Regions from separate parts of the Vibrio diabolicus genome, predicted to be linked through region 2. Evidence: predicted binding sites of a transcription regulator. Region 2 holds the regulator's gene; the other holds the start of a gene.
The links. Region 2 encodes MetJ, which represses methionine synthesis genes. Its sites were predicted from a motif close to TTAGACNTNTANANGTCTAA; they were not measured.

Region 1: the regulator MetJ is predicted to act here: its motif matches at 5,741-5,760, upstream of metE (5-methyltetrahydropteroyltriglutamate--homocysteine S-methyltransferase).

Annotation. Positions count from the first base shown of each region.
Region 1 covers NZ_CP042451.1:1,228,161-1,237,797, reverse strand. Annotated here, with positions in the region: gene luxN (quorum-sensing autoinducer 1 sensor kinase/phosphatase LuxN) at 1-591, shown strand, start outside; gene FR741_RS05785 (hypothetical protein) at 703-945, shown strand; gene FR741_RS05780 (septation protein A) at 1,149-1,712, shown strand; gene yciA (acyl-CoA thioester hydrolase YciA) at 1,940-2,335, shown strand; gene FR741_RS05770 (YciI family protein) at 2,451-2,747, shown strand; gene gspS2 (GspS/AspS pilotin family protein) at 2,751-3,143, shown strand; gene metE (5-methyltetrahydropteroyltriglutamate--homocysteine S-methyltransferase) at 3,278-5,560, opposite strand; gene metR (HTH-type transcriptional regulator MetR) at 5,839-6,750, shown strand; gene FR741_RS05750 (DUF4250 domain-containing protein) at 6,770-6,970, opposite strand; gene FR741_RS05745 (hypothetical protein) at 7,124-7,834, opposite strand; gene FR741_RS05740 (EAL domain-containing protein) at 7,920-9,637, opposite strand, start outside.
Region 2 covers NZ_CP042451.1:337,374-347,010, reverse strand. Annotated here, with positions in the region: gene ppc (phosphoenolpyruvate carboxylase) at 1-1,252, shown strand, start outside; gene FR741_RS01690 (PadR family transcriptional regulator) at 1,678-2,217, shown strand; gene metF (methylenetetrahydrofolate reductase) at 2,292-3,194, opposite strand; gene FR741_RS01680 (bifunctional aspartate kinase/homoserine dehydrogenase II) at 3,456-5,864, opposite strand; gene FR741_RS01675 (O-succinylhomoserine (thiol)-lyase) at 5,877-7,040, opposite strand; gene metJ (met regulon transcriptional regulator MetJ) at 7,266-7,586, shown strand; gene FR741_RS01665 (malic enzyme-like NAD(P)-binding protein) at 7,699-8,976, opposite strand; gene bfr (bacterioferritin) at 9,180-9,637, opposite strand, start outside.

The DNA of each region.
Region 1 (9,637 bases), 890 kb from region 2:
TACTGTCAACGCGTTATGCGCTCTTTTGGCGGACGAATTGAGTGCCAGTCTGAATTGGGCGAATTTACTGAGTTCTACTTGTACTTCCCGGTCGTCCCAAACGCACCCAAACCAGAGACGTTGAGAACACCGGACTTCAATGGCTGGAAAGTAAATGCACCACATTCTGAACCTCGCACAGACCAACACGTACAAGTAAGTAACGATGCACCAACAGTGCTCATTGTTGATGACAAAGAGGTGCAGCGTACTTTGGTTCAAATGTACTTAAAAAGGCTGGGAGTCAACAGCTTACAAGCAAATAATGGCGCTTCTGCGGTGGAGCTATTTCAGTCGCACAAGATTGATTTGGTGCTTATGGATGTACAGATGCCAGTGATGAATGGATTTGACGCAAGCCAACGAATTAAGCAAATTGCGTCTTCCGTTCCGATCATCGCACTATCTGGAGAGTCTGGAGCCAAAGAGCTGGAGCTCATTGCGAAACTCATGGATGACAGACTTGAAAAGCCAACCACGTTAAATGCGCTCCAAACCGTCATCAAGCGCTGGTTGCAACATGAGAGTTTTGCTACTTCCAACACTTTCTAATTTGCGAAGATAAAACTGGCACTAGATGTGCATTACTGAAGTAAATCGAATTATCCAGAGGGTCAAGCAAGCTGCAAATGGTTAGCGGATGAGCTTGATAAGGAGATCGCCATGTTACTTCATCGACACACATACTACGGCTTGATTCATCATGGAATCAAAGCACTACTACTCGATCGCTTAGGCCACTATACAGAAGAAGAATACCATCAGTATTTGAGCCTAATGACCGGCAAATCCACTTGCTTTACGATGTCTCTCGAAGAGCTTGAAGCAACCGTTGATAACCTGTTACGTGAAGGCTATTTAGAAGATGTCAAAACGCTTATTTCTCAATATCAACGTGTTGCTTAAATCTTAAATTCTATCAACTCAATTGCCGCTTTATCGCGGCAATTTTTATGCCTTCGATTTACTACTTCATCTTTGCGAAATGTTGCTTGTTGTATCATTCAGTCAGGGGATTACTTCTCTTACCTCTAACCTTGACGGTATTCACATCTTGTCAGATTCCGTTAGACTGTCTTCAATTCACTAATTAGGTAGATTTTGCCACCATGAAGCAAATCCTAGATTTTATCCCACTCATCGTCTTCTTCGCTTTGTACAAGATGTACGACATCTACGCAGCAACAGGAGCGCTGATCGTTGCAACGGCAATTCAGCTTGTCGTCACCTATGCTCTGTATAAAAAAGTCGAGAAAATGCAGCTAATTACGTTCGTTATCGTGACGATATTTGGCAGCATGACCCTTTTCTTCCACGACGACAATTTCATAAAATGGAAAGTCACCATCATTTATGTGATTCTAGCTATCGGTTTAGCAGCGAGTCACGCAATGGGGAAATCAGCCATTAAAGGCATGTTGGGCAAAGAAATTTCGCTACCTGATGCTATTTGGGCGAAGATCAACTGGGCTTGGGTCGGCTTCTTCTCATTCTTTGCTGGTCTGAACATTTATATCGCTTACGAGCTACCACTGGATGTTTGGGTCAACTTCAAAGTATTCGGAATGTTGATTGCGACATTTGCCTACATGATTGCGACTGGCTTCTACATTTACAAACACATGCCAAAAGAACAAAAAAATAACTCATCCGATGTGTCGACTGATGATTAAAAACTCAGTTTTGCTATAATCCGCGCACTTTGCAGCGACCTTCGGGTCGCTGTTTTGCTCCATGTATCACTAAACCGATCAAACGGCATACCGGAATCAGACCATTCTTGCTGCTGTAAACCAACTTTCTCTGGTCCGGTGTCTGCGGTTTTTTTAAGGACCTTTGGTTCTAGGTATTTACTATGTTGGCGCTTAGTTTGAGCGCCTTTAAGATTTAGGATGTCACAATGAGTCAAGAAATTAGCTCTCCGAGAGGTCAACTGCTGCTTCGTACCCTTGCAATGCCTGCCGATACTAATGCCAATGGCGATATTTTTGGTGGTTGGATTATGTCTCAGCTCGACCTAGCAGGTGCGATTCTGGCCAAAGAGATCTCTTCTGGTCGCGTTGTTACCGTTTCAGTGTCAAGCATTACCTTCAAGAAGCCTGTAGGTGTTGGCGATGTCGTTTGCTGCTATGGCGAATGCACTAAGATTGGTCGCACCTCAATGAGTGTCGATCTGGAAGTATGGGTCAAGCCGGTAAAAGCACACGGTGTCGGCGAGCGCTTCATGGTTTGTGATGCGACTTTCAACTACGTAGCCATTGACAGTGAAGGCAAACCACGCCCGGTTCAGAATTAGTCAACCTACAGCGCTAACTGTTAGAAAGGATCTCACATTTTCTGTTGTTCACTTGTGAGAGACACAAAAAAGGCGTTAAATTAACACTTTACCCTACCAATTAAGGAACTATGCTATGTGGTATGTCATCTTTTCTCAGGACGTCGAGAACTCGCTGGAAAAACGCATGAGCGTTCGCCCGCAACACTTGGAGCGCTTACAAAAGCTTCAAGACGAAGGTCGCCTTCTTACTGCTGGCCCTATGCCTGCGATAGACTCTGACAACCCAGGAGAAGCTGGATTTACGGGCTCGACTGTCATCGCTGAGTTCGCCTCTCTAGAAGACGCTAAAGCGTGGGCAGAAGCCGATCCTTACGTAGCGGCTGGTGTTTACGATAATGTAATCGTGAAACCGTTCAAAAAAGTGTTTTAATTTATGAAAAAATTACTGTGTCTTTTCTTGGCATTTGGTGCGTTAGCGGGCTGTTCATCTACCGATGATAATCAACGCCAGCTTGAGCTATTGGCATCAAACCGAGCGGGAGTCTTGTCCGCAGGTCTCCCTTTGGAATACGGTCCACTGCAGATAATGCGTGTCTCATCCAACAAAAATGTTGTTGAGATGATGATGATTTATAACGATGACGCACTCGGTGCAAAGCCGTTAAATCAAGTACTGAATACCAGTATCTACACCTATTGCAATAACCCGGAAGTTCGTAAGCAAATTGATATGGGCTTAATGTACCGTATTAAAGTGCGTAACTCTCGCGGTCAGTTGATGGCAGATGAGTTGGTTTCCGCGCAAACTTGTACTCAAATGAAATAGCCACAGTGAGTGCGTTTTTTTTCGATACGAGCAATTCATCCGCTATTGCGGGATAGTATAACGACGAAAATGAACGGCTAAGAATAGAAAAACGGAGACAACGGTCTCCGTTTTTATTTGCTAAAAAAGGTGCCTTACGCCAGCTCAGCACGAAGTTTCTTCGCCGCTGACACGAGGTTCGCCAATGCCGATTCCGTCTCTGCCCAGTTACGTGTTTTCAGACCACAGTCTGGGTTCACCCACAAACGTTGTACCGGAATTTTTTCTGCCGCTTTCTTTATTAGGCCTTCAATCCACTCTTCCGTCGGAATGTTTGGTGAGTGAATGTCATAAACACCTGGACCGATTTCATTCGGGTAATTGAACTCTTCAAACGCTTTAAGCAGTTCCATATTTGAGCGTGATGTTTCAATGGTAATCACATCTGCATCGAGCGCCGCGACTGAATCAATGATTTCATTGAACTCGCTGTAACACATGTGAGTGTGAATCTGAGTCTCTGGTTTTGCACTCGCTGCCGAGATCTTAAATACATCCACCGCCCATTCTAAATACGCTTTGTGATCGCGCTTTTTCAACGGCAGACCTTCACGAATCGCAGGCTCATCGATTTGAATGATATTGATGCCTGCATCTTGCAGATCAGAAACCTCATCACGCAGTGCCAGTGCCAGTTGCTGGGCGATTTCTTGACGTGTGATGTCTTCACGCGGGAATGTCCAACATAAAATCGTTACCGGGCCCGTCAGCATACCTTTCATCTGCTTGCTGGTTAGCGATTGTGCGTACGTCGACCATTCCACCGTAATCGGCTTTTCACGCTCAATGTCGGCAACCACAATGGCTGGTTTCACACAGCGAGAGCCATAACTCTGTACCCAACCAAATTTCGTCGTTTGGAAGCCCGCCAAGTTCTCCGCGAAGTATTCTACCATGTCGTTACGCTCAGCTTCACCATGCACAAGCACATCTAGGTCAAGGGCTTCTTGGCGTTTTACGGCATCCGCAATGTGTCCTTTTAGTGCTTGGATATAGTCGGACTCAGATAACTGGCCAGTGCGATAAGCGCTGCGCTGAACACGAATTTCACCCGTTTGAGGGAAAGAACCGATTGTCGTGGTTGGCAACAGAGGCAAGCCCAATACTTCAGCTTGATGCGCAGCACGCTCCGCGTAAGGTGCGCTGCGCTCGGCAAGTGACGCAGTAATACTGTTTAAACGTGCTTGAACTTGTGGCTTATTCACATGCGTTGCCGTTTTACGTGCTTTGATTGGCTGGCTGTAGGTATCACAAGCGAGAATCGCATCTTGATCACCATCGAGTGCGTGGCCAAGCAAGGCGACTTCTGTTACTTTTTGTTTTGCGAACGCAAACCAGCTTTTCACTTCCTCACTGAGTTCTGTTTCCAGTTCCAGATCAACCGGGCTATGTAGCAAAGAGCATGAGCTCGCAACCCAAAGGTTGTCGCCCAGTTTTTCTTTTACTGGCTGTAGACGTTCAAGTTGCGCACTCAAATCCGAGCGCCACACGTTACGACCGTTGACCACGCCAGCAGACAGCACCCAACCCTCCGGTAGTTTGGCAACCACGTCGTCAAGCTGCTGAGGCGCGGCAGATAAATCGATATGTAAACCATCCACTGGTAGCTTTACAATTTTGTCTAGCGTATCGCTTATAGAGTCAAAGTACGTCGTTAGCAGCACTTTTACATCGCTTCGAATCACTTGGTACGCTAGCTTGAACGCATCAGCCCACTGACTTTCAAGCTCTAGTGACAAAATTGGCTCATCAATCTGAACCCACTCAACACCTTGACTCGCGAGCTTTGCCAAAATAGCTTGGTAAGCCGTAAGCAATCGTGGCAGTAGCGTCAGGCGATCGAATCCTTCTTCTACCTCTTTACCTAAGTAAAGATAACTGACTGGGCCAAGCAAAACTGGCTTCACTTTATGCCCAGCTTGGGTTGCTTCGTTGACTTCTTCAAACAGTTGAGGCCAGCTCACTTCAAATGTATCGTCCTTGCTAAATTCAGGTACGATGTAGTGGTAGTTTGTGTTGAACCATTTAGTCATATCCGATGCTGCAGCGCCCGCACAGCCGCAACCCGCTTGAGATTGACCGCGACCCACTTTGAATAGCGTATCCAAATCAGGGAAACCGTCTGCGTGACGTTTTGGCACGTGACCCAGTAACAACGTGGTCGTCAGTACATGATCGTACCAAGCAAAATCGCCAGCGGTGGTAAAACTCAAGCCAGCATCTGTTTGCGTTTGCCAGTTTTTAGCGCGCAGATCTTCCCCAACCTTTTTAAGCTCTGCTTGACCAATTTCTCCGCGCCAGTATTTTTCCTGAGCGAATTTTAATTCTCGTTTTTCACCGATGCGTGGATAACCTAGTACGTGCGTTGTTGTAGCCATGTCCCTATTCCTTTTTCAATCTTGTTCAATTTGTTTGGGTCAGAGTATCTTTCGTCATAAAAGATGTCTGGATGGCTAAACTATCGCTCTCATCTGCGGTTTGAACAACGTCCATTTATTCAACTTGTTTATTAAAAAAATTCATCATGAGGAGACATGATTCGCAAATAAACACAACAAATAGACGTCTAGACGTTTACATATCCATTTTTTGTCGTTAAGTTATTTATACGATTGCTATTCTGTTCATAGCGAGCAACAAAGGATGAAAGGAATTCATGATAGAGCTAAAACATTTGCGGACACTCACTTCGCTTCGAGACACCGGCTCTCTAACCGCGACCGCGACCGCGTTGCATCTCACTCAATCGGCCTTGTCTCACCAGATCAAAGATTTAGAGGCACGGATTGGGGGACAATTATTCCTTAGAAAAACTCGTCCGGTGAAGTTCACTTCAGAGGGAGAAATCCTATTGCGTCTTGCAGAAGATATTCTTCCCAAACTCGCAAGAGCAGAAAATGATTTGGCAAGCTTGAAAGAAGACGTCAATGGTCGGTTGCATATGGCGATTGAATGTCACTCATGTTTCCAATGGCTCATGCCTGCTCTAAGGGAATATCAATTAGCGTGGCCAAGCGTCACGTTGGATTTTTCGTCCGGCTTTGGGTTTGAGCCCCTACCCGCATTGTTGGCTGGCGAGTTAGATCTCGTTATCACGTCAGATATTCAACCTCGTTCTGAAGTACATTATGAACCTTTGTTCGACTTTGAAATGCGCTTAATTACCGCGACCAACCACCCACTGGCGGAAAAAGAAGTTATTAATCCGCAAGATCTCGCAGATCAAACCATGCTCTCTTATCCGGTTCAAAAACAAAGGCTAGACGTCGTAAAACACTTCTTGCAGCCAGCGGGGGTAGAACCCGCCAAATGGAAGCAAGCCGACAATACTCTGATGTTAGTGCAAATGGTCTCCGCTGGATTAGGGGTTGCAGCACTGCCAAATTGGGCGATTTCTGAATTTTCTCGCCAAGGCCTTATTGCCAGTAAACCTTTTGGCCAAGGCTTATGGCGTCGCTTATTTGCTGCAACGCGTCACTCAGAGAAAGATAAACGTTACTTACAAGCCTTTTTCGCAACCGCAAGGCTACAATGTAAAAGCCACCTTGACGGAATCAAGATGGCTTAGGGATATGGATTAAGAAGGTTTAGCGTTGATATGCTTTAAATTGGTTGGTCAATGGATCGTACTGATAACCAAGCATATCAAGCTTGCCTACTACGGACTCTACATCCATTTCATACACCGATACTAACTCGTCAAAACTGTCGCACTCTAAACGTAGCTTTTCATTGACGATACCTAGCAAAATAATGCTGTCCAAATTACCTACATTGCTTAAATCCATCGCGACTCTCCTCTTCGACAAGGTATATAAACAAGCGTAGACGTAATCATGTGAATTTAAAGTGAGCGCGATCCAAAACGTGAGTGCCTTATACTCAAGCAACCTAGAAAGGACTTGAGTACAAGCAGTATTGCTCTGTTTCTCGACTCGCGATTAAGCCGCCAGAGAGAATAAACCTTGTAGGCTCGTCATTGACGCAAGCGCGAGCAACAGGGCGACGCTCAGTTGAACCTTTTCCGGTTTTTTATGTGTGAAGATATGCCAGCACCAAACAATGATTGAAGAAATGAGCATGGCTAAAGACAATAAAATTGGTTGTGTTGCGGCGCTCAATGTCGCTTCATTTAACTGGTAAGAAGCAAATAGCGTTGCGATTACCAGCAGCATTCCAGACACAATGCCCGTAACGGGCAAAATGCGGTGAAATGCCTGCAATCTGCTACGAGCGATAGTCAGAAGCAATTGAGAGAATGACGCCCCAAGGAAAAATATCATTATTGCCATCGCAATAGACGCAGGCCAGCTTGGCTGTTCAAATGCTTGAATACTTACATACGCAAAAGCCAAACCATTCGCTAAATGCATCGCCCAAAGAGGGCCTTTTTCACGCGTTTTCTTGGTTTGAACCTGAGAGTAGAAATAGAAAATAGCGAACACGATCATAAATGCTTCAATGCGAAGAGAAGCAACCGCAAGCCACAATAACGCCACTGCTGGCAACATTTTATGAAGACGGCCTCTCTGACCCGGACAAATATCGCCCTTGATGAGAAGTAAAGTCAGTAGCGCTTGCGCGCCAAATAGCATCGGAGGAAAAGTAACCAGCAATTGTTGAATCATGTTAAATGCACGCTCAAAAGTCATTTTGGGGTGCGATAATAGCAAATCACCTATCGTCAAACCACCGAAAGTCTATCCCCAAATGTACTAGAACAGCGAGACTTTTTATTCAACAAGAAGCGAGATACTTCAACGCATCTTCTTGAGTTAACACGCCTCTGTATTCTTCTTTTTCATCACATAAAACCCACGGGAAGCGAATGCCTGTTTTGATTAGCTCGCGAATAGCAGCGACGGACAAATGCGCATTGACGAGCACAAACTCCGTGCTCATTATCTGGTTCACCGGACGTTTCCAAATCCAATTTTCTCGCTCAGTCTCTAATTCGGTCCCCATGGAAGGCGTTAGGTGTAAGTTAACTTGCTCTTTGGTAACTAAGCCAACACAGCGCTTTTCGTTAATGACAACCAACGGCGAACTTGGACTTAAATTCATATATTCCACCGCCAACGATAATGGCTCCCCGGGATCAAGGTGCCTGACCTCTTCATGGCTCAGTGATTGCAATACATCATCTTGTTTTGGTTTGACAGCAACACCCGAAAACAAATGTTCGTAACTTTCCGCTTTCTCCATCAAATCGACAGGCCGAGCACGAGAGAACAAAAAGCCTTGCATGTAATCCACACCTATTTCAGCCAATGTTTGAAGCTCCTGTTCTGACTCCACGCCCTCGGCAACCACTTTTACATTCATTTGCTGAGCAAGATCAGTGACCATTTTGACAATGTTATAACTGGTATTGCCATGCTGAATGTTCTTAACGAATTTTCGGTCTATTTTCAGTAAATCAAACTGCCCTTTCTCTAGATAAGAAAAAGAAGAATACCCTGTACCGAAGTCATCAATCGCAATTTTAATGCCCTCTTTGCGCACTTGCTCTAGCGCTTGCGTATGCTCTTCGTCTTGCTCAAAATACGCTGTTTCCGTCAGCTCAATCGTGACTCGTTTAGGATCGACACCACTGGCTTTAATTAGGTCATGCGAACGCTGAAGAACCTGGAGCGAATCCAATTTAGTATTCAGTGAGCGATTGATGGTTAACCCTATTTCCTCGCCATATATGTCTTGCAAGCGTGGAAAGTGTTTGAGCGCGGCTTGACAAACCTCATCATCCAGAGCCGCAATCAACTCTAAATCTTCAATAACAGTAATCATCTCTTGAGTGCTATAGGCATCACTTTCATGATAAAAGCGCGCTAAGGCCTCGAACTTAACGACTTTACCAGTTCGGCTATCAATTATGGGTTGAAAATGAACATCCACCAGCCCACTGTCGATTTGCGCTTCCAAAAATGCCTCTAAATGCTGGCGTTTGACTAACTCAGAATGAAGCTCACTATTATAAAAATTAAAATAGCCACCTTCTCCAGAAAGTGAGGACAACATCGCCTGGGCTGCATGCGCTAACGCTTGCTTTGGCCTGTTTGTATCATAGCCGAGGATTGACACACCCGTTTGTCCCTCGACGATAGTGGTATGCATTTTTGTTCCCATTTCATTCCTAAGCTCAGTGAAGAACCCTTTCATCGCAATTTGAATCAAACGTAAAGGACTTAGCCATTGACAGTGAGGAGTTTGTAAACAGACAACAAACACATCCCTAGAAAGTTGACCCGCGATACTGGTGTAGCGGCTTCGCATAATAAAATCGGCGAAGCCTAGTTGCTGTTCAAGTAAGCATTTTTCAGAAAAATTAGGTCTGAGAGTCATGACGATATTGAGTTCTTTACTCCCACTTTCGTTCGCCAAATTAGCTAATTGCAGTTCGAACTCTTCTCTAGAAGGCAAAAAAGCTGACCAATCATGTTGTTGTTCACAGCGAT
Region 2 (9,637 bases):
ACAACCGCGTGAAGCATTCGGTGCCTACGTTATTTCTATGGCACGCACTGCATCGGATGTGTTAGCAGTCCACCTACTTCTGCAAGAAGCTGGCTGCCCATATCGTATGGATGTTTGCCCGTTATTCGAGACGCTAGACGACTTGAACAATGCAGAATCGGTCATCAAACAGCTGATGGGTATCGACCTATACCGTGGCTTTATCCAAAACCACCAAATGGTCATGATTGGTTACTCTGACTCAGCGAAAGATGCGGGTGTCATGTCTGCAGGCTGGGCTCAGTACCATGCGATGGAATCGTTAGTTAAAGTGGCGGAAGAAGAAGGTGTTGAACTGACTCTATTCCACGGTCGTGGCGGTACAGTAGGCCGCGGCGGCGCGCCAGCACACGCAGCACTTCTGTCTCAACCACCAAAAAGCTTGAAAGGTGGTTTGCGCGTAACAGAACAGGGCGAGATGATCCGCTTTAAACTGGGCCTTCCAGATGTCGCCGTAAACAGTTTTAACCTTTACGCGAGCGCGATTCTAGAAGCCAACCTATTGCCACCGCCAGAGCCAAAACAAGAATGGCGCGACTTAATGGAAGTGCTATCAGAAGTTAGCTGCGAGTCTTATCGCAACGTAGTTCGTGGCGAGCCTGATTTTGTGCCTTACTTCCGTCAAGCGACACCAGAGCTCGAGCTCGGTAAGTTGCCACTTGGCTCTCGTCCTGCAAAACGTAACCCTAAGGGCGGAGTAGAAAGCTTACGTGCAATCCCGTGGATCTTCTCGTGGAGCCAAAATCGTTTGGTGCTTCCAGCATGGTTAGGTGCGGGTGAAGCGATTCAATACTCGATCGATAAAGGCCACCAAGCGCTGCTCGAAGAGATGTGTCGTGAATGGCCGTTCTTCTCGACTCGCCTTGGCATGTTAGAAATGGTGTACTCGAAGTGTAATATCGATATTTCTCGCTATTACGATGAGCGATTGGTGGATGAATCACTCCGTCCACTCGGTGAAAAGCTTCGCGCTCAGCTTCAAGAAGATATCAAAGCAGTACTGAATGTAGAGAACAACGAAAACTTGATGCAGCATGACCCTTGGGGACTCGAATCGATTCGCTTGCGCAACATCTACGTTGAGCCATTGAACATGCTACAAGCCGAGTTGCTATACCGTACACGCCAAACCGAAGAAGCATCTGCAAACCTAGAAGAAGCGCTAATGGTGACAATTGCTGGTATTGCAGCTGGCATGCGCAACACAGGCTAATCGCTTCATTTGTAATAAAAAAGCTGAGCAAGTGCTCAGCTTTTTTTTGGCGCTGGATAATTGCGCAACCAAAAGGCAGTTTAATAAACTATAAAAAACCCAAAAATTACCACACAAAAAGAATAAAAAACCACAAGTTAACACTATTAATTATTATGTTAGTTTTTTAGGGTAATTTTGTCCTACTATTCCACTTCATGCTTATTATTTATATACTACTTGCCTGCTGAGAGCTCATAAATCCAATCATACCTGCTCCAGCCATGATGGGACTCCCCATCTCTCTAGGTGATAAACGGCTTTAAGGTGACAGGACCAACATTGTTGGTGCTACTTATACATTAAAAAACTCAAGTGCCAGAAAGAGCACAGCTGAAAGTATAAGTAGCTTGTTTACAAGTTTATTGACCATTTGGATTGAAGACATGTCATTACCACACGTAATCTTAACTGTTCTTAGCACTCGCGACGCAACCGGTTACGATATCACTAAAGAATTCTCTGCTAGCATCGGTTACTTCTGGAAAGCAAGCCACCAACAAGTGTACCGTGAACTCAATAAAATGGCCGAGAAAGAGCTGGTTACTTGCGTATTAGAACCCCAAGAAGGCAAACCAGACCGTAAGGTTTACTCCATCACAGATGCTGGTCGCAGCGCTTTAGGAGAATGGTTTGATCAACCAACTGCACACCCGACTGTTCGTGATGAATTTTCAGCGAAATTGATGGCATGTGCCGTTCAACCATCAACACCTTTCCGTGATCAACTCGCCGAACTGGTTGAAGAGTCTCGCAAACTGGTTTCTCACTACAAAGAAATTGAAGCGGCTTACTACGCAACGCCGTCAACTTTAGACAAACAAGCTCGCCTAGAGCGTTTAACGCTTCGTCGTAACCTACTGTTACGTGAAACGTGGATCACTTGGGCTGAAGAAGTCCTAACAGAACTTGAAGTGATTGGTTAATTTCCTTTTACTTTGAGACAACGAAAAAGGCTTGCCACTCGGCAAGCCTTTTGTCTTTTTGAAACCCGGTCGATTTATGCACCTACTGCAGCGCGAGGACGAACGCCTAGCGTATGACATAAAGCGTAAGTCATCTCTGCACGGTTTAGGGTGTAGAAGTGGAAATCCTTAACGCCTTCACGACTAAGTACGCGCACCATATCAATAGCTTGGCTTGCTCCTACAAGCTGACGAGTCACCGGATCATCATCCAAGCCTTCGAACTGTTTACTCATCCAGCCTGGTACTTTCACATTGTTCTGCGCAGCAAAGCGAGAGGCTTGCTTAAAGTTCGACACTGGCAAAATACCAGGGACAATTTCCACATCAATTCCTGCCGCCACACAGCGATCGCGGAAACGAAGGTAAGACTCGACGTCAAAAAAGAACTGAGTAATTGCACGGTTTGCGCCAGCATCAACCTTACGTTTTAGGTTCAATAAGTCAGACTGCGCACTTTTAGCTTCAGGGTGAACCTCAGGAAATGCGGCAACTGAGATATCAAAATCGTGACGTGATTTCAGCAACTCAACCAAATCCGAGGCATACATGTCAGGCGCACCGCCACCAGGAGGAATATCACCACGCAGAGCAACGATATTTTCAATGCCATTATTCCAGTAATCATCGGCAATATTAATCAACTCTTCGCGAGTCGCATCAATACAAGTGAGGTGAGGAGCAGCAACCAATCCGGTTGTTGCTTTGATTTCTTTAATGATGGAGTGCGTTCTGTCACGCTCGCCAGAGTTCGCGCCGTAAGTCACAGAAACAAATTTAGGTTGGAGCGTTTTAAGACGGTGCACTGAATTCCAGAGTGTCTCTTCCATCTTCGCGCTGCTTGGTGGAAAAAACTCAAATGATACATTGATGTTGTCTGACAACTCAGCAATATTCTGGTTCAAGGCGTCAATATGGCCTGCGTGCGTGTATCCCATCTTACTCTCCCTGTGGCACTCCGCCACGAAAACAAATTCCTTAAATCGACGTTTAGACGTCTATATGTCTACAGAATGTATTGAATACGATTTAATGTCAACCTTGTAATTATGAATTTTTCTCAAGTTAATAATGAGGATAGTTCAAGTTATTACTTGAACGTTATTTCACCACTTATCACAAGCCGATACTTCAGTATGGCACTGAAGGAAAAATAAAAAACCCTGGTCGGGTTCCAGGGTTTTAGGTATCTCGCAACTTTAGAATAAACCGGCTAATCGGTTGAGGTCGGATTGAATCGCGCCGGCTGTCACTTCTCTTCCTGCGCCAGGCCCTCGAATAACGAGTGGGTTATCTTTGTACCACTTACTTTCAATGGCAAAAATGTTGTCGCACGGCAGAAGGTTGGCGAGCGCATGTTCACGAGATAACGCTTCTACTCCCACCGTCGCTTTACCATTTTTTTCTAAACGCGCAACGTAGCGAAGCACTTGATCGTTTCTCTGTGCTTTTGTCAGGCGCTCTTGCAGTATTTCACTCAACAGCCCTCCGTTATCGAAGAAGTCATCGATACTAAGTTCTCTTAATTCTTCTGGTACTAGAGATTCAACCTTAACGCTGCCCGGCTCAATATCGAGACCAGACTCTCGAGCTAAGATAACCAGCTTACGCATCACATCTGAACCATCTAAATCAGAACGAGGATCAGGTTCTGTTAAACCTTGCTGCCAAGCGAGGTCGACTAAATCATTAAATGGTACTGAGCCGTCAAATTGTTGGAATAACCATGATAACGTCCCAGAGAAAATACCCGATAGAGCAACGATCTCATCCCCACTTTCACGTAGATCTCGCACGGTATGGTTTATTGGTAACCCCGCACCAACCGTCGCGTTGTACAGCCAATAACGACCAATTTTAGCGAATGCATCTTGAACCTGATGGTAATACTGGCTATCAGCCGAACCCGCCACTTTGTTAGCGGAAATCAAATGAATGCCCTGCTGCGCAATTTCTACATAGCGCTGAGCTAAGTCTTTGCTCGCTGTCACATCAAGCACTACGGCTTCATCGTAATTTTTTAGCGCTCCTAAGTGAGTCAACCAAGACCCATCGTTTGCTAGGCCTTCATCATCAAATCGTTCAGCAACACTTGCTGCATCAATACCTTGCTCATCGAACCAGTAGGTTTGACTATCCACGACCGCTACAAGGTCAAAGCTCATTCCATGACGTTTTTCGAGTTCACCTTTTTGAGTTGCAAATAAATTTAACCAGCTAGAACCAATGTTGCCCTTGCCACATAAAGCCACCGCCACGCGCTTTTGCGCTTGGAACAACTGGCTATGAATCGTTTGAACCAACACTTCGGTATCAGTACGACGCAAAACGGCGACTAAACTCAGCCCCGACTCAGTTTCAGAAATAAATTCAACCGGAGAGTGTTTTAATTTCTGATAAAAACCAAAACAATGGTTGGCGTTTTTCGTAACGCCAGCGCCTACCGCCGCTAAGAGAGAGTAGCCTTCTTTGAGCTTAATCTCCGCTTCAACCGCAAGCTCTTGTAAGTGTTTCAGTGCGCCACCGGCAATTTCTGCGGTATACGCCAAGCGCAACGTGTGTTGATCGGGCTGTGCCTCAAATGCCAATGGCTCCAATTGCGCTCGCTGCAACGCTTGTAATACATCATTCTGTGTTTTTTCGAAGTCGTGCCCATGCATGAAAGACAGCTGCACCAATAAAACATCATCCAGCGAGGTAATAATTTTAGCGCCACGGCCAGACGCTAAGACACGCTCAATACGAGTAGAGCCCGATTCCGGCAGATAGCTACACTTGAGGTTGAGATCCATAGTACTTTGCGCCACAGGCTGAAGTGTACGACTGTGTAGGACTGGGGCGGCTAAACGGGCGAGTTCGCTGGCTTCATCCAATCGAAGTAACGGTAACAGACACGCGTCTGCCACCAAACGCGGATCGGCACTATAGACACCGGCAACGTCACTCCAAATGGTGACTGTGCTCACTTCAGCCAGAGCACCAATGACAGTTGCAGAATAGTCAGAGCCATTACGACCAAGTAAAATGGTTTCGCCCGCCTCGTTCTGAGCCATAAAGCCAGTAATTACCACACGTTTATGATTGTGTTGCGCGAGAACTTCTTTTATCAAAGGATATGAACGAGCGCGATCAACTTCAGGTTGAGTCCCGGCTTCCGCACGTAAAAACGCTCGTGCATCTTGTGCAACAGCGGGGATAGAACGTTGAGATAATAACGCGGCCAATAGGCGAGCAGACCAAACTTCTCCGTGTCCTAGTACCGCGGCTTTTTGCGCGCCAGTGAGTGGTGCTGTCAGCTCAGATAAGGTACTGAACTCATCATGCAGTAACGCTAATAGTTCTTCTTGTACTTCATTTTCCAACAAGTTTTCTATTAGCTCCGTTTGGAACTGCCTTAGGCTTTGAAGTGCTTCATGCGCGATTCGGCCATCTTTGTCTAGCCCTTCCTGGAACTCAATCAAGCGGTTAGTGGTTTTTCCTGCCGCCGAGACGACCACAAGATCATTTTCCGTCGAATACTCCTTAAGAATATCCACAACGCGTAAATAGCATTCTGGGTTTGCTAAGCTACTGCCACCAAACTTATGCAGCTGACGTTGTAAAGTCATTATTATCGTCTCCTATTGTTGGGCAGCTTTAGCGAATGCTTGCTCTAAATCTGTGATGAGATCTTGTGCATCTTCCAAGCCGACAGACAAACGCAATAGTTGATGCGACACCCCCGCTTCTGCAAGTGCTTCCTCTCCCATAGCGCGATGCGTCATGGATGCCGGATGACAAATCAAGCTTTCAACTCCACCTAATGACTCAGCCAATGAAAACAGTTGGAGCTCTTTAACGAACACTTTTAACTGCTCAAACGAACCGGCAAACTCAAAGCTCAGCATAGAGCCAAAACCAGTTTGCTGCTTTTTAGCAATGTCATGACCCGGGTGCTCCGGCAGGCTTGGATGATAAATGGTTTTAACTAACGCTTGCTTCTGGAGATAAGCCAGTACCTGCTGTGAACTCTCTTCATGCACTCGCATGCGAGCACCAAGTGTACGAATACCTCGCAGTGTCATGTAACTATCGAAAGGTGTGCCCGTTGCGCCAATACAATTGCCCCACCATGCAAGCTCTTCTGCATGCGCTTCTGTTTTGGTGATGATCACGCCACCAATCACGTCTGAATGACCGTTGATATACTTCGTTGTGGAGTGAATGACGAAATCTGCGCCCAAGTCCAAAGGCTTTTGGTACACGGGTGTCAAAAAGGTATTGTCCACCGCGACCAATGCCCCAACTCGCTTCGCTTTTTCACAAGTCTCAGAAATATCCACCACGCGAACCAGAGGGTTTGATGGGGTTTCTAACAAGATGAGTTTTGGTTTTTGTGCTAATGCTGCATCCAAAGCTTGCTCGTCTGATTGATCGACAAACTGAACCTTAAAATCACCTTTGTTGGCTCGGGTATTAAAAAGACGATAGGTGCCGCCATAACAATCGTGAGGAGCAATAATGAGATCATCAGGGCCAAGAAAAGCGGACACCCATAAATTTAATGCCGACGTACCGCAATTCGTGACAACCGCTCCTTTTCCAGACTCGAGTTCAGATAACGCACTTTCCAACAGTCCGCGGTTTGGATTTCCAGATCGCGTGTAATCATACTTAGGTACTTCACCAAAAGCAGGAAAACCATAGTTAGTGGAAAGATAAATAGGTGGAACGACAGCGTGATATTGGCTGTCTGATTCAATACCAGTGCGTACTGCAATGGTCGCAGGTTTGCGAGAGCTCATGGGTGTATCCTTTCACGGGTAATGACTTCTAAATAGGAATGCGCTATATCTAATGAGTAAAATAAAGTGATCAACACGCTTCCTTTGCTGTTCTGTTCACTTTACTCGTCAAAAAATGAGACGTCAACACTTCTAGACGTCTATATGTCTTTGCTTATGGCGGTAAATGCAGCTAAAATCAGCACCTAAATTATTTTTAACCGATTACATAAATGAAGGTGTGCAATGGCTGACTGGAATGGCGAATACATTAGCCCATATGCAGAGCACGGCAAAAAAAGCGAACAAGTAAAAAAAATTACCGTCTCTATCCCGCTAAAAGTTTTAAAAGTGCTAACTGATGAGCGTACTCGCCGTCAGATCAATAACTTACGCCATGCAACCAATAGTGAATTACTATGCGAAGCATTTTTGCACGCGTACACAGGTCAGCCACTTCCAACAGATGAAGACCTTCGTAAAGACCGTCCAGATGATATTCCAACAGAAGTAAAAGCACTGATGACGGAAATGGGCATCGAATTTGAGTCGTTTGACGAAGAGTAAAAAGCGAGACTGGAGGCTTCAGATAGCAATTCTTATCTCGAGCCAAAAGAATGATATAAAAAATGGGACGCGATTGCGTCCCATTTTCTGTACATCACATCTAATAGATATATTACTCTGCCATGTAGTTTTCAGGCATCTCGATACGAGCAACACCTGAATCAACTGCCGCCTGAGCCACAGCTTTTGCAACACGTGGCAGTAAACGTGAGTCCATTGGTTTTGGAATGATGTAGTCTGCACCAAACTCAAGCTTATCGACGCCTGCGGCCTTCAATACAGTTTCAGGTACAGGCTCTTTTGCTAGCTCACGAATCGCCTCAACGGCTGCAAGTTTCATTTCATCATTGATTTCACTTGCGCGCACATCAAGAGCACCACGGAAGATGAATGGGAAACACAATACGTTGTTTACTTGGTTCGGGTAATCACTACGGCCAGTCCCCATGATCAAATCATCACGAACAGCGTGGGCAAGTTCCGGCTTAATTTCAGGATCTGGATTCGAACATGCAAATACGATTGGCTTATCTGCCATCAGCTTCAACGCTTCCGCTGGCAATAGGTTTGGACCAGATACACCTAGGAACAGATCCGCGCCTTCAATCACGTCTTCTAATGTGCGTTTGTCCGTGTTGTTTGCGAATAGCTGCTTGTATTCATTAAGATCATCACGACGAGTGTGGATCACACCTTTACGATCCAGCATGTAAATTTTTTCGCGCATTGCACCACATTTAATCAGCAGCTCCATACACGCAACGGCTGCAGCGCCAGCGCCAAGACAAACGATCGTTGAGTCTTCAAGCTTCTTACCTTGAAGTTCGATCGCGTTCAGCATGCCTGCCGCCGTTACAATCGCAGTACCGTGCTGATCATCGTGGAATACTGGTACATCACAACGCTCAATTAAACGCTTTTCAATCTCAAAGCAATCTGGTGCTTTAATATCTTCAAGGTTGATACCACCAAAGGTGTCTGCAATGCTTGCAACAGTATCAACAAATTCATCGATCGTGCGATGCTTAACTTCAATATCAATCGAGTCAAGACCTGCAAAACGTTTAAACAGTAACGCTTTACCTTCCATTACTGGCTTAGATGCAAGTGGACCTAGGTTACCTAGACCTAAAATAGCGGTACCGTTAGAAATAACAGCAACCATGTTGCCTTTCGCTGTGTACTTGTACACGTTATCAGGGTTTTGTGCGATTTCACGCACTGGTTCTGCAACACCTGGGCTGTAAGCAAGGGCAAGATCACCCGCCGTTTCCGCAGGCTTTGTTAATTCGACAGCAATCTTCCCTGGAGTTGGATAAGCATGGTAATCCAATGCTTTTTGGCGATGTTCTTCTTCTGGAGTGGCTGCTTGGCGATTGTCTTCAGACATGGACGTTTCTCTTTTTTATTTTTAGGTAAGGGGGCATAAATTCTATCGGATAGAAATCAAACTTCATAGGCAAGATTGCGAGCAATATCCTTAAAAAGCCGATAATAAAAGAGATTAGACCAGATAGCGGGGATAAGCACCTGATTTTCGAGTCAGGTGCTCTTTTCTTCTTACAATTGAAGTACGCAAAATCCTGGACGTTATTACTCTTCGTCTACGTATTGCGCTTGGAGGTAGTTCTCAATGCCAGACATTTCAATCAAGCCAAGTTGCGTCTCTAGCCAATCAACATGCTCTTCTTCATCTTCAAGAATATCTTGAAACAGATCGCGAGACACATAGTCTCGAATGTCTTCAGCATAGGCAATCGCATCTTTTAAATCTGGAATAGCGGCCATTTCAAGCTTTAAGTCACACTCGAGCATTTCTTTAGTGTCTTCACCTATCATCAACTTGCCTAAATCTTGTAGATTCGGTAAGCCCTCCAGAAACAAAATACGCTCAATCAGATGATCGGCATGTTTCATCTCATCGATAGATTCGTGATATTCCTTATCTGCTAGGTGCTTTAACCCCCAGTCCTTATACATTCGAGCATGAAGAAAATACTGATTAATAGCGATGAGCTCATTTCCGAGCACTTTATTGAGATGTTGGATGA